One region of the Pseudomonas sp. ATCC 13867 genome, then DNA from elsewhere that is predicted to be linked to it. Evidence: riboswitches for the same ligand, from Rfam matches in the RefSeq annotation. Region 1 holds a riboswitch; each other region holds the start of a gene.
The links. A riboswitch is a leader RNA that binds a small molecule or an ion and turns the genes downstream of it on or off. The one in region 1 is predicted to bind cobalamin.
Positions count from the first base shown of each region.

Region 2: another riboswitch for cobalamin. It lies ahead of H681_RS03715 (TonB-dependent receptor domain-containing protein); the one in region 1 lies ahead of cobW (cobalamin biosynthesis protein CobW).
Region 3: another riboswitch for cobalamin. It lies ahead of btuB (TonB-dependent vitamin B12 receptor); the one in region 1 lies ahead of cobW (cobalamin biosynthesis protein CobW).

Region 1 is NC_020829.1:669,050-673,875, reverse strand. It holds gene H681_RS03110 (cobalamin biosynthesis protein) at 1-315, opposite strand, end outside; gene H681_RS03105 (CbtA family protein) at 398-1,108, opposite strand; gene H681_RS03100 (CbtB domain-containing protein) at 1,202-1,390, opposite strand; cobalamin riboswitch at 1,492-1,710, opposite strand; cobalamin riboswitch at 1,782-1,976, shown strand; gene cobW (cobalamin biosynthesis protein CobW) at 2,212-3,279, shown strand; gene cobN (cobaltochelatase subunit CobN) at 3,397-4,826, shown strand, end outside.
Region 2 is NC_020829.1:791,695-796,520, reverse strand. It holds gene dxs (1-deoxy-D-xylulose-5-phosphate synthase) at 1-1,788, shown strand, start outside; cobalamin riboswitch at 1,817-2,021, shown strand; gene H681_RS03715 (TonB-dependent receptor domain-containing protein) at 2,116-3,972, shown strand; gene H681_RS03710 (HAD family hydrolase) at 4,329-4,826, opposite strand, start outside.
Region 3 is NC_020829.1:4,048,409-4,053,234, forward strand. It holds gene H681_RS18080 (cobyrinate a,c-diamide synthase) at 1-451, opposite strand, end outside; gene cobO (cob(I)yrinic acid a,c-diamide adenosyltransferase) at 480-1,091, opposite strand; gene btuB (TonB-dependent vitamin B12 receptor) at 1,106-2,950, opposite strand; cobalamin riboswitch at 3,063-3,287, opposite strand; gene H681_RS18095 (FUSC family protein) at 3,310-4,826, opposite strand, start outside.

The sequences.
Region 1 (4,826 bases):
TTGCGCCTCGGCCTGCAGCAATGCCGCCGCTTCGGCCACGCTCGCGCTGCCGGTGGCCGCGCGCACAGTTTCAGAAGGCTCGCCCAGGTTCCTCTCGCAGGCCGCCAATTGTTGCGGTGTGAACAGCGCCAGCGGCAAGTCGAGGGCAGCAGCCAGGGCGGTCAGCCCCTCTTCGTCGGCTTTCAGCGTGGCGCTGGCCAGGGCGGTGAGATGGGACTCGTCGAGCCCGGCCTCGGCCAGCGTATCCCGTAGCAAGGCATGCAGTTCATCGAGCGGGCAGCCCCGGCGGCAACCGAGGCCGGCAACCAGCGTCATCGGCATTCTCCTGGAAGTGACACCTGTAAATGAAAACCCCGCAGGCGGCTGGGCCGGCTGCGGGGTCGAGCATAGCGGCGAATCAGGCCGAGGGGGCGAAACGGCGGAACAACCAGGCGGCCACCAGACCCAGGGCCGCCCAGAACACCGCGTTGGTGACCAGCGAGGCGACGATGAACTCGTGAGCCAGGCTTTCCGGCGCGAGGCTGGAATGCACTTCCGGCTGCGGCGCGCCGATCACGTGCGGCACCACCAGCAACGCAAGGCCGACGATGCGCAGCGCCCAGTGGCGGCCGAACACCAGCAGCGCGAGACCGGCGGCGGTGGCGGCGGCAGTGCCGATCCACCAGGTCTGCCGCAGGCTCAGATCCGCGGCGGCGGTGCCGGGGACTTCCGGCGGCAGGCCGAGGGACGGCGCCAGGTTGAACACGGCAAAACCGGCCAGGCCCCAGAGCAGGCCTTCGGAGGTCTTGCCCGGCTCACGCAGGGTGAACAGGCCCGCGAGCATCAGCGCGAAACCCACCGCGACCACCAGATTGCCGCCGGTGGTGGAGAGGATGCGCTGCCAGCCATCTTCCGGCTCCCAGGCTTCCTCGTCATGGTGATGACCCGCAACTGCGCCGTCGGCGTGCTCATGGGCATGTTCTTCGACCAGTGCGGCGGCCGGCTCGGATTTCTCATAGGTTTCCGCCTTGAGGATCAGCGGGGATACCCACAGCAGCTGGACCACGGTCAGCACCAGCGCGGCGATCAGACCGGCGAATCCGGCGGTCTGGGCGATACGTTTGATCATTGCAGTTCTCCGGACGAAACGAGACCTCGAGCGCGGCGAACCAGCGATCGCGAGTGCCTCGAATACGCTGCGCTTACGCGCAGGCAGCGTGCGTCAGTGGCAGGGGAAGCCCGCACTATGGCGGGTATCGTGGGCAGCGTTGTGCACTGCTTCCAGATGAGAGAAACCGGCGAAATACACCAGCAGCGCACCGAGCAGGCTGGCGCCAACGGCCAGGCTGATGCGCTTGGAAAGGGGGATGGAAGTACTCGACGCCTGTTGCGTCAGGATGCTGCTGGACATGAACGTTCCCTCTGAAAAGAGTGAGAACGCAGAGGTTGAACGCATTCGAACGCGCCGGATCGGTCGCGCCACGGCCTGCGCCCGCCCACCGCGGGTTTGCCAAAATGTGAGGATTCCAGGCCGGTCTCCGGGCTTGCGACGCCAGCGAGAGACTCTCGCCGGATGGGCCAGCCTTCCCATGCCTTGGCACAGTGGCTACTGACGACCCTCGATGCGCTTACCGTTGCGGGGGCAGCGCCGGACTGGTCCTTGCGGACGCACCGGCTTCCCGTTTCACCTCGCGCGCGTCGGCGCGAGACACCTGAAACCGCGCTAGCTGACCACGGCAGTCCCGCAGCGTCAACTGCGCGTCGCCCGATCCCCGGCGATTGACCGCCCCGGCCACGCTGCGTAGCCTTCCTCCCTTCGAGGTTCTCCGGCACTGGCCGGAGCTAAGAGGGAACGTGGAAATCTTCGGATGCGCCACGGCTGCCCCCGCAACTGTGAACAGCCTGTTCTTTCACACGCCACTGCCGACTACGGCGGGAAGGCGAAAGGACGATCAAGGGCTGTGAGCCAGGAGACCTGCCTCGTGACTGGTTTTCGATCTGCTGCGCGTCGGCCATGCTGCGTTGGCGGATCGTCGTGGACTGCTCATTGACTACAGTCAACTCCGCGTCCCCGACGATCCTCCGCCTTGCCTGGCTCTAGCTCGCGAGATCCGGAACCGGTTCGTTATCAACAGACAACCGGGCGGGGTGATCCGGTGGCGACCTTCGTTGCGCGGCGAACCCGCGCGCGCGCCCTTCATCCGCCCTCCAATGTCCACTTGCGAGGCGCGCATGAAAACCCTGGCCAAACTCCCCGTCACCATCGTCACCGGCTTCCTCGGTGCCGGCAAAACCACCCTCCTGCGCCACATGCTCGACAATGCCGAGGGCCGCCGCATCGCGGTGATCGTCAACGAATTCGGCGAGCTGGGCATCGACGGCGAAATCCTCAAGCAGTGCTCCATCGGTTGCAGCGAAGAAGAGGCGGTCGGCCGCGTCTTCGAGCTGGCCAACGGCTGCCTGTGCTGCACCGTGCAGGAAGAGTTCTTCCCGGTGATGCGCGAACTGGTGGCGCGCCGTGGCGACCTCGACCAGATCCTCATCGAGACCTCGGGCCTGGCCCTGCCCAAGCCGCTGGTGCAGGCCTTCCAGTGGCCGGAAATCCGCAACGCCTGCACCGTGGACGCGGTGATCACCGTGGTCGACAGCCCGGCAGTGGCCGCCGGCACCTTCGCCGCCCACCCCGAGCAGGTGGACGAGCAGCGCAAGCAGGACCCGAACCTGGACCACGAATCGCCGCTGCACGAACTCTTCGAAGACCAGCTGGCCAGCGCCGACCTGGTGGTACTGAACAAGGCCGACCTGCTCGACGCCGAGGCGCTGGCCCGCGTGCGTGCCGAAGTCGCCGAGGAGTTGCCGCCGGCGGTGAAGATCGTCGAAGCCAACTCCGGCCAGCTGCCGCTCTCGGTGCTGCTGGGGCTGAACGCCGAAGCCGAGCTGCACATCGACAGCCGCCCGACTCATCACGTCCACTCCAATGAAGAGCACGAAGGCCATGAAGATCACCACCACGACGAGTTCGACTCCTTCCACGTCGACCTGCCGGAAGTGGAAGAGCGCGCCCTGCTCGATGTGCTGAACGCGCTGGTCGAGCGCCACGCCGTGCTGCGCATCAAGGGCTTCGTCGCCATCCCCGGCAAACCCATGCGCCTGCTGGTGCAGGGCGTCGGCAAACGCTTCGACAAGCACTTCGACCGCGCCTGGCGCAGCGACGAAACCCGCAGCACCCGCCTGGTCGTGATCGGCCAGGAACTGGACCAGGCCGCCATCAGCAACGAGCTGCGTACCGCCCTGGCGTAACACTGCTTTTCGTAGGAGCGAGCTTGCTCGCGAACGGCCTCGCAGCGGGGTCTGGTTCGCGAGCAAGAGCTAGGCGCCCCCTCGCTCCTACATGAAGCCCTACACCGAGCAAGCCTCATGCATCTGCTGCGCACCCAACCCGGCGGTTTCGTCCCCGACGACGGCATCGCCCACCTGGCCCAGACGCCCGCCGAGCTGGTGATCCTCTGCAGCGGCGATTCGCACCTGGCGCTGCTCGCCGAGGCCGCCCGCGAGCTGCCGGAGGGCTACCCGAGCCTGCGCCTGGCCAACCCCATGCAGTTGCAGAACCACGCCTCGGTGGACCTCTACGTCGACGAGGTACTGCAGCACGCCAGGGCCATCCTGATCTCGGTGCACGGCGGCGTCGGCTACTGGCGCTACGGCATGGAGCAACTGGCGGCGCTGGCCGAGCGCGGCGCCACGCTGATCGCCGTGCCCGGCGACGACAAGCCCGACCCCGAACTCGGCGCCCTGTGCAACGTCCCACCTGAGGATGCCGAACGCCTCTGGCAGTACCTGCGCCAGGGCGGCATGGACAACGCCCGGCAGTTCTTCGCCTGCCTGGCCAGCCGCCACCTGCAACGCGACTACGCCTGGAGCGAACCACGGACGCTGCCCCGAGTGGCGGTCTATCACCCGCAAGTCGGCAGCTGCGACCTCACCCGCTGGCAGGTCGACTGGAACCCTGAGTACCCGGTCGCCACGCTGCTGTTCTATCGCACCCACCTGCAAGCGGCGAACACCGGTTTCATCGACACCTTCTGCGAACGCCTGCAGGCCCAGAGCATCAACCCGTTGCCCATCGCCGTCGCCAGCCTCAAGGAAGCCGCTTGCCTCGATGCCGTGGAAAACCTGCTCGATAGCGCCGACGCCGAGCTGATCATCAACACCACCGGCTTCGCCCAGTCGAACCCGGAAGCGCCGCAGGACCGTCCCTTCCGCCGCGACGTGCCGGTGCTGCAAGCCATCTGCTCGCTGGACAACCTCGACCTCTGGCGCGCCAACCCGCAGGGCCTCGGTCCGCGCGACCTGGCCATGCACATCGCGCTGCCGGAACTGGACGGTCGCATCATCACCCGGCCGATCAGTTTCAAGGGCCTGGCCTGGCGCAGCGAGCGCAGCCAGAGCGACGTGGTCTGCTACCTGCCGCACCTGCCCGGCATGGACTTCGTCGCCGAGCTCGCGCGGCGCTGGATGCTGCTGGCGCGCAAGACCAACGCCGACAAGCGCGTGGCGCTGATCCTGGCGAATTACCCGACCCGCGACGGGCGCATCGGCAACGGTGTCGGCCTCGACACGCCGGCCGCCGCGCTGAACATCCTGCGCGCGCTGGAGGCTCAGGGTTATCCGGTCGCCGGCCTGCCCGATTCCGGCACAGCACTGATCCAGCAACTGCTCGGCGGCATCAGCAACGATCTGGACAGCCTCGACCTGCGCCCCTGCGCGCAGAGCCTGGCGCTGGACGACTACCTCGCCTGCTTCGCGCGCCTGCCTGAAGCCAACCAGCAAGCGGTGCGCGAGCGCTG
Region 2 (4,826 bases), 120 kb from region 1:
CTGCGCCAGTACCTGCTGTACAGCGTCGGCCAGACTGGCGGGCACTTCGGCGCAGGCCTGGGCGTCATCGAACTGACGGTCGCCCTGCACTACGTCTTCGACACCCCGGACGACCGTCTGGTGTGGGACGTCGGCCACCAGGCCTACCCGCACAAGATCCTCACCGGTCGCCGCGAGCGCATGGGCAGCCTGCGCCAGAAGGACGGCCTGGCCGCCTTCCCGCGCCGCTCGGAGAGCGAGTACGACACCTTTGGCGTCGGTCACTCCAGCACCTCCATCAGCGCCGCGCTGGGGATGGCCATCGCCGCCCGCATGCAGGGCTCGGGCCGCAAGTCGGTGGCGGTGATCGGCGACGGCGCACTGACCGCCGGCATGGCCTTCGAGGCACTCAACCACGCGTCGGAGGTCAAGGCCGACATGCTGGTGATCCTCAACGACAACGACATGTCGATCTCCAACAATGTCGGCGGCCTGTCCAACTACCTGGCCAAGATTCTCTCCAGCCGCACCTACAGCAGCATGCGCGAAGGCAGCAAGAAGGTGCTCTCGCGCCTGCCCGGCGCCTGGGAGATCGCCCGCCGCACCGAGGAATACGCCAAGGGCATGCTGGTCCCCGGCACGCTCTTCGAGGAGCTGGGCTGGAACTACATCGGCCCCATCGACGGCCACGACCTGCCGACCCTGATCGCCACCCTGCGCAACATGCGTGACCTCAAGGGCCCGCAGTTCCTCCACGTGGTGACCAAGAAGGGCAAGGGCTTCGGCCCGGCCGAGATCGACCCGATCGGCTACCACGCCATCACCAAGCTCGAACCCGAAGGCGCTCCCGCCCATGCCGTGCCGAAGAAGGCCGGCGGGCCGAAGTACTCCAGCGTGTTCGGCCAGTGGCTGTGCGACATGGCCGCCCAGGACCCGCGCCTGGTCGGCATCACCCCGGCGATGAAGGAAGGCTCGGACCTGGTCGCCTTCGCCGACAAATTCCCGGACCGCTACTTCGATGTCGCCATCGCCGAGCAGCACGCCGTGACCCTCGCGGCCGGCATGGCCTGCGACGGCGCAAAGCCCGTGGTGGCGATCTACTCCACCTTCCTGCAGCGCGGCTACGACCAGCTGATCCACGACGTCGCGGTGCAGAACCTCGACGTGCTGTTCGCCATCGACCGCGCCGGTCTGGTGGGCGAAGACGGCCCGACCCACGCCGGCAGCTTCGACCTCTCCTACCTGCGCTGCATCCCCGGCATGCTGGTGATGACCCCCAGCGACGAGAACGAACTGCGCAAGCTGCTCACCACCGGCCATCACTTCGAAGGCCCGGCGGCGGTGCGCTACCCGCGCGGCACCGGCCCCAACGCTCCCATCGAGGCGGCGCTGGCACCGGTCGAGATCGGCAAGGGCGTGGTTCGCCGTGAAGGCAAGGCCGGCAAGGTCGCCTTCCTGGTGTTCGGCGTGCAACTGGCCGAAGCGCTGAAAGTGGCGGAGCAGTTCGATGCCACGGTCGCCGACATGCGCTTCGTCAAGCCGCTGGACGAGGAACTGGTGCGCCAGCTGGCCGCCAGCCACGAGCTGCTGGTGACCGTCGAGGAGAACTCGGTGATGGGCGGCGCCGGCGCCGCCGTCAGCGAATTCCTCGCCCACGAGAACCTGCAGCAGCCGATCCTGCACCTGGGTCTGCCGGACTACTACGTCGAGCACGCCAAGCCCGCGCAGATGCTCGCGGAGTGCGGGCTAGACGCCGCCGGCATCGAAGCCTCGGTGAAGGCGCGCCTGGAGGCCCTCGGCAAGCGCTGAGGCCGATCGGCGCATCCCTCCCCTGGAGTATTGCCAGTGACGGGCGCACCGACTAAGGTGCGCCCGTTTTCGTTCGAGGTAACGGGAAGCAGGTGAAAGACCTGCGCTGCCCCCGCAACGGTAACCGACGCGCCCCTTAAGGAGCGCAGCATCGCCATCCGCCACTGCTGAATGCGGGAAGGCGGCGATGTGACGTCGGCAGCCCGGAGACCGCCCTCGACGCGATCCGACAGGTGTTGCGGAGGGCATCACCGTCAAGTGCGGTGCCCCTGTCCGCCCTTGCCACGCCCTCCTCGAAAGTCATCCGACCGCTTTTGAGGACGCTCCATGAAACTGACCCGACTCGCCCTGGCCACCAGCCTGCTGCCCGGCATGGCCTTCGCTGCCAGCGATATCTACTCGCTCTCCGACCAGGTGATCACCTCCGCACGCCAGGCCCAGCCGCGCGCCGAAGCCACTTCGGCCAACAGCGTATTCACCCGTGCCGACATCGAGCGGCTACAAGTGCGCAGCGTTCCCGCCCTGCTCGCCCGCGTGCCCGGCGTGCAGATGGGCAGCTCGGGCGGCGTGGTCTCGTACTCCGTGCGCGGCACCAGCACTGCGCAGACCCTGGTACTGGTCGACGGCCAGCGCGTCGCTTCGGCCAGCAGCGGCATCGCCCGCCTGGACTACCTGAGCATCGACAGCATCGAGCGCGTCGAAGTGACCCGCGGCCCGCGTTCCGCGCTGTACGGCGCCGACGCCATCGGCGGGGTCATCCAGATCTTCACCCGTCGCGGCGAAGCCGGCCTGCACCCCGAAGTGCGCCTGGCTGCCGGCAGCCACGGCACCTTCGAACGCAGCCTGAGCCTGTCCGGCGGCGACGAGCAGACCCGCTACAACCTCGGCGGCAGCCTCGACGAGAGCCAGGGCTGGGATCGCACCAGCGACAACGTCGGCGCCGACAACGATCACGACGCCCAGCGCAACAAGGCCGTGCACCTGAACCTGGACCACCACTTCAGCGAAGACTGGAAGGCCGGCCTGAACCTCAACGACCAGCGCGGCAAGAACGAATACGACGACGCCTACAACTTCGAGCCCGGCCGCCCGCAGGACAAATTCCGCGTCAGCAGCTACAGCGCCTACCTCGACGGCCAGATCTCGAAGATGTGGAACAGCCGCCTGGAACTGGGCCGCAGCTTCGACCGCAACAAGGCCGTGGGCGCCGCCGACAGCTGGAACAACGGCACGCTGGAAACCACCCGCCACTCGGCGAGCTGGATCAACCGCCTGCAACTGGACGACGCCAACCAGCTGGCGCTGGGCACCGACTGGTACGAAGACAAGGTCGACGGCACCACTGCCTTCGCCGACGACCAGCGCAGCAACCGCGCCTTCTTCGCCCAGCACAGCTTCAAGGGCGACAGCTTCGGCACCGAGCTGGGTATCCGCCACGACAACAACCAGGCCTACGGCAGCCAGAACAGCTGGAACGCCGCCTTCAGCCTACCGGTGGGCGACAGCCAGACCTGGATCGCCAGTTACGGCGAAGGCTTCCGCGCGCCGACCTTCAGCGACCTCTACTACCCCGGCGCGAGCAACCCGGACCTCAAGGCCGAGACCTCGAAGACCTACGAGCTGCAATGGCGTGGGGGCATCGAAGGCACGCACTTGGAAGCCTCGCTGTACCGCACCGAGATCGACGACATGATCGCCTGGGACAGCACCAGCAATCAGCCGGAGAATATCAACAAGGCGCGCATCAATGGCTTCGAAGCCAGCATCGCCCGCGACGTGCTGGGCTGGCAGGCCGCGCTCGGCCTGAGCCTGATCGACCCGCGCGACCGCGACACCGGCCACACCCTGCCGTATCGCGCGCGCCGCACCCTGAGCCTGGACCTCGATCGCCAGTTCGGCGCCATCGGCCTCGGCGGCACCTGGCGTGCGGTCAGCCAGCGCTACGACGACGCGGCCAACACCCGCGAGCTGTCCGGCTACGGCGTGCTCGACCTGCGCACCAGCTGGCTGGCCAGCGACGAGATTCGCTTCGACCTGAAGCTGGATAACGCCCTGGACCGCGACTACACCCTGGGCGACTACCTGCGCCCGACCAGTCCAATGGACTTCATGGGCGAAGCCCGCCCCTACCGCGAACCGGGGCGCACCGCGCTGCTGGCGGTGACCTGGACGCCGGAGCTGTAAGGGAAGCGGCCTGACGGCCCCTCACCCTGCCCCTGGCTACGCACCCGCTCCGGAGGGAGAGGGACTGTCCTGGCAGGCTCAAGATTCGGCGCCCTCTCCCCTTGGGAGAGGGCTGGGGTGAGGCGCACCGGTATCGAACAGAGCCTCCGTAGGAGTGGATTCATCCGCGATGCTCCTGCGTGGCCGACACCAATCGCGGACGAAGTCCGCTCCTACGCCGGGCCTGTGGAATGGTGGGAAGTCGGTTCGCGAGCAAGCTCGCTCCTACAAAAAGCGGCCCGGTGTAGCTCCGATGTCTCAGCGCGTGCTGAACCCTGTAGGAGCGAGCTTGCTCGCGAACCCGCCCAGCAGCGGGCCTAGAGCACTCCCGCCATTCGCCCCAACTGCGCGCAATCCTGCGCATGCCAGTCGGTCAGCTCGGGCCAGGGGTTCTCCGGAAGGTTGACCAACGCACTGTGCGCACCCGCCGCGCGGGCGCAGTCGAGGTCGAAGCGGTAGTCGCCGACCATCAGCATCCGCTGCGGCGCCACGTCCCAGCGCGCGGCCAGGCGCAGCAGGCCGTCCGCGCTGGGCTTGGGATCGGCCTCGCCACGGCCGAGGATGTCGCCGCTGTGGAAACAATCGCCCACCCCAATGGCGGCCAGGGTGATCAGCGCCAGCTCATGGGCGTTGCGGGTGAGGATGCCCAGGCGGTAGCCGGCCCCGTGCAACGCGCGCACCAGCGCCACCGCACCGGGCGCCGCGGTGGAGGCCACCGCCAGTTCGCGCTCATGCTCCAGCAGCCAGGCGTGCTTGGCCGCCGCCTCGTCCTCCGGCAATGCCGCGAGGTGGGAGAGGATGTCGTGTTCCTGGGG
Region 3 (4,826 bases), 2.3 Mb from region 1:
GGTTGGCGAGCACGCCGGAGAATGGCAGGTCGCTCTGGTAGGTAGCCATGCCGACCGCCAGCGCGCCGAAGGTCTGGGCCATCGACTGGCCGTTGATCACCGCCATCACCGGCACGTCGAAGCGGCGGGCGAGATCGGCCGCCGAGGGCGAACCGTCGAACAGCCCCATCACGCCTTCGATCAGGATCAGGTCGGCCTCGCCGGCGGCTTCCCAAAGCAACCGCCGGCTCTCGTCCTCGCCGACCATCCACAGGTCCAACTGGTAGACCGGCGCGCCGCTGGCGCGGGCGAGGATCATCGGGTCGAGGAAATCCGGCCCGCACTTGAACACCCGCACCTGGCGTCCAAGGCGCGTGTGCAGGCGTGCCAAGGCGGCGGTCACGGTGGTCTTGCCCTGGCCGGAGGCCGGGGCGGCGATCAGGAGTGCGGGGCACTGACGGGAGTCGGACATCAGGTGCGTTCCGGCACGACGGCAGCCATCAGAACTCCACCCCTTTCTGCGCCTTGATCCCGGCCTTGAAGGCATGCTTCACCAGGCCCATCTCGGTCACGGTGTCGGCCGCCTCGACCATCGCCGGCAGCACGCCACGCCCGGTGGCGACCACATGCTGCATCGGTGGACGGGCGGCGATGTCGGCGAGCACGCTGTCCAGCGCCAGGTAACCGTGCTTGAGGGCGATGTTCACCTCGTCCAGCACCACCAGGCCGACCTGCGGATCGCCCAGCAACTGGCGGGCGACGTCCCAGGCCTCGCGGGCCTTGGCGATGTCGCGCTGGCGGTCCTGGGTCTCCCAGGTGAAGCCCTCGCCCATCACGTGGTAGCTGACCTCTTCGGGGAAACGCCGGAAGAAGGCCTCCTCGCCGGTGGTGGCGGCGCCCTTGATGAACTGCACCACGCCCACCTTCATGCCGTGGCCCAAGGCGCGGGCGACCATGCCGAAGGCCGAGCTGCTCTTGCCCTTGCCGTTGCCGCTGTGGACCAGGAACACACCACGCTCGCCCTGGGCCTGGGCGATCTTCTCGTCGACCACGGTTTTCTTGCGCTGCATGCGCGAACGGTGGCGTTCGTCCTTTTCCGGGGATTCGCTCATCGGTCTCTCTCCTCTCAAAGGGCCTGGTAGCGCACGCCGAAGAGTACGGCGCGGCCGGGCTGCTCATAGCCCAGGGTGGTCTGGTAATCGGCGTCGAACAGGTTGCTCAGGCGCGCCTGCAGACGCCACTCCGGGTTCAGTCGATACTCGCCGCGCAGGTCCAGGGTAGCGAAGCCGCCCAGGCGATTGCGGTTGGCCAGGTCATCGTAGCGGCGGCCTTCGGCGTGCAGGCTGGCGCCCAGGCTCAGCGCGTCGAGGCGCCGGTCGAGGTCCAGGTTGAACAACTGCCGGGCGCGGCGCGGCAGGTCGTTGCCACGGTTGCCGCTGGCGCGGCTTTCCGGGTCGAGCAGGCTGGCGTTGGCGTTCCACACCCAGTCCCGCCACTGGCTGCCCAGCTGCAGTTCGACACCGCGGATGCGCGCCTGGTCGATATTGTCCGGCGCACGCAATGCCGAGTCGTAGGCGATCAGGTCGTCGATCGCCGTGCGGTACAGGTTCACCGCCCAGTGGCCCCAGCCGTGGCGACCGTCCACGCCGAGTTCGACGCTGCGCGAGGTTTCCGCATCCAGGTCGGGGTTGCCGTAGCCAGGGTAATAGAGTTCGTTGAAGGTCGGCGCCTTGAACGCCGTACCGTAGCTGGCGAAGGCCCGTACGGCGTCGGTCAGCGCGTAGCCCCAGGCGAGGTTGCCGGTGTTGCGGCTGCCGAACTGCTGGTTGTCGTCGTGGCGCAGGCTCAGTTGCCAGTCATGCCGCCCCGCGCTGCCCAGGTACTGGGCGAAGGTGCCGCGGTTGTCGCGGGAGGTCAACGCATAGTCGGTGGAACTGCTTAGTTCATCCTGCTGCCAGTCGTAGCCCAGGGTCAGGGTGTGGCCGGGCGCGAGGTCCAGGTCGTTCTGCCAGGACGCGGTGTCGCGACGGCTGTCGAAGCGCGAGTAGAAGGCACCGTCCTGGTAGGCATCGGACTTGTCCTCGCTGCGCCCGGCGGACAGGCTCACCCGCCAGGGCTCCAGCGGCGCGAAGCGCGCGCGGCCGCCGATCACCCGCTGCACGCCATCGTTGTAGGCATCGAAGCCCTGGGTGCGGCGGCTGTTCACCGTGTCGAAGTCGTTGTGCGAATCGGTTTGCAGCAGGCTGCCGTCCAGCTCCAGGCCGTTGTCGAAACGGTAGCCGGCACGCAGCGAACCGGACAGGTTGCGGTAGCCGTCGCGGTCCGGCTCATGGCCGCTGGCACCGTTGGCCTTGGCGTCGATGCCAGCGGTATCCAGGCTCGATACGCCGAGGGCGAACCAGCCGCGACCGTTGCCGGCCGAGGCTCCGGCGCTGCCTTCGTAGGTGCTCTGGCTACCCGCCCCGGCGTAGACCCAGGGCTTGAAGCCCGGCTCCAGTGCCTGTCGGGTGAAGATCTGGATCACCCCGCCGATGGCCTCGGAACCGTACAGACTGGAACGCGGCCCGCGCACCACTTCGATGCGCTCGATCAGCGCCACCGGCAAGTCCTGCAAGGACGCACCGCCGGACGAAACCGAGCCGGCCTTGATGCCGTCGATCAGCACCAGCACATGGTCGGATTCGCTGCCGCGCAGGTAGAGGCTGGTGGCCTTGCCGGGGCCGCCGTTGCTGGCCAGGGAAATCCCCGGCAGCCGCCGCAGCAGGTCGGGCACCGATTGCGCCTGGCTGCGCTCGATGTCGGCGCGGTCCAGCACGCTGACCGAAGCGAGCGTCTGCTCGGCGCGGCGCTCGGTGCGCGTGGCGGTCACCAGTTGATCGTCGAGCACCAGCGGCGCTTCGTCCGCCGCCAGGCCGATGCAGGAGAAGCCGCCCAGCGCCAGGGCTGTCGGCCAATAGAGGAAATGCTTCACGTGAACTCACTCCGCCGCTCTCACCCGCGCGGCTCTGACCGAAAAAGGCAGGCGGAGGACGGTAGCGCCCCGGCGGTCGATCCGCCGGAACGCTCGACAGCGCCCACCGCGATGCCATGACATGCAGCAGGCCGGTCTCCGGGCTTGCGAGTGGGCCGTGACAGGCTCCTGAAACCGCGCCTTCCCATGCCGATGGCACAGTGGCGGAATGCGGTTCGATGCTCGCTTACCGTTGCGGGGGCAGCGCCGGACTGGTCGGACCGCGAGGTCGGACTTCACCGGCTTCCCTGTTTCACCCCCGACTTGCACCGGGGGCACCTGAAGCAGGCGCGCAGCTTAGTGGCTGTCGCCAGCCACGGTCAATTGCGGCGGCCTGTCGCTCCCAGGGTGACGAAGCGCACCGGTGCGTCGGCCGCAGCCTCCCGGCACCAGCGCAACCAGATCGAGCGCAATTGGCCGACGGCGGCCCGTGCCCGGCGGCGCTGGCCTTCCTCCAGCCAGCGATTGCCCTGCAACGCAGCCGACAGCGCCTCCTCGACTCCATCCAGCGCATGCTCCCGGTCGTTACGCGGCCCGCCGTCGAGCAGCAACTGCCGCAACCGCGCCAGATAAGAGTCCCGCGCGCGCCGCAGCGGCCCCCGCGCCGTGCCCAGGCTGTCGCGCAGGAACAGCAGTTCGTCCGCCAACGCCAGGCCGAACAGCCCTCCCCGCCATTGGGCGCGGCGTTCCCGCGGCAGGCCGTCCTGGTATTGCACCAGGCGCAGCAGGCGGTCGGCGCTGCGCCCGTCGAACCAGGCCTCCAGCCTGGGCAGCGGGCCACGAGTCAGCCGTGCCAGGTCGGCCAGCAGTGCGCCGAGCACTCGCCGGTAGTGGCGGCGCCCCGGCCGCAGCTCCACCAGGTTGAACACCAGCACCGCGAACCCCACGCCCAGCACCGTCGCCAACGCCGAATTGAGGAAGTGGTCGAGGTCGTAGACCATCTGGTTGCTCGGCCCCACGTTCTTCACGAAGAAGATGCAGAAGGCCGATGCCATTGCGGCGATGGCCGGCCGCGTCGTGCACAGCGCCGCGATGAACAGCGGTATGCCGAGTACGCTGTAGAGCGCCGTGAATCCTTCGCATCGCGGCAGGATCACCAGCACGGCAACCGCCGCCACGGGAATCGAGAGGAGGATGCCGCGCAGGAAGTTCAGGCCCGCGCCGGCTGGCTCGTCACGGCTGGCGAACAGGCTCAGCACCACACCGGTGATGGAAACCGCGCCCAGGCCGCTGGGCCAGGCACTGACCACCCAGAACCCCGCCACGCAGAGAAATGCCAGGGCGCTGCGCAGGCCGAACAGCAGCCCGCGCTCGACGTCCCGGTGCCAGACGATCAGCGCCGGCGCCTCGCGTGTCGCTTCACCGTAAAGCAGTACTTCCAGGCTGCGCCGGGATTGCCGGCCCCGATCCAGCACCGCCAGCAGAGATTCCAGGTAATCGCGCTCCTGTGCACCTACGACGTTCTCCAGCGCACCGAGCAGATGCTCCCGGCAGGCGGTGAAGTCGGGCTGTTGCGCATTCTCCAGGCACTTGCGCACCTGCTCGCGCCAGGGGCGCACGGCCAGCTCGACGGCGGCGTCGAGCAACCGTCCCTCCCGCGCAACCCGGCGCGCGGCGCGCAGCAGGCCGAGCAGGGCGGCATTGAGCCCACGCAACGCAGGCACTCGCCGACGCCCCGTCGGACCTTCGAACCACGCCTGCTCCTGCCGCCCATCCAGCTCCAGAATGCTGCCCAGGGTAGCGATCAGCGCCGCGTGTTCATCGGTGCCCAGCATTTCCGCGGACGCCGCCTTCAGCGTCGACGACCAGACCTTGCGCGCCTGCTCGAGCAACTGCT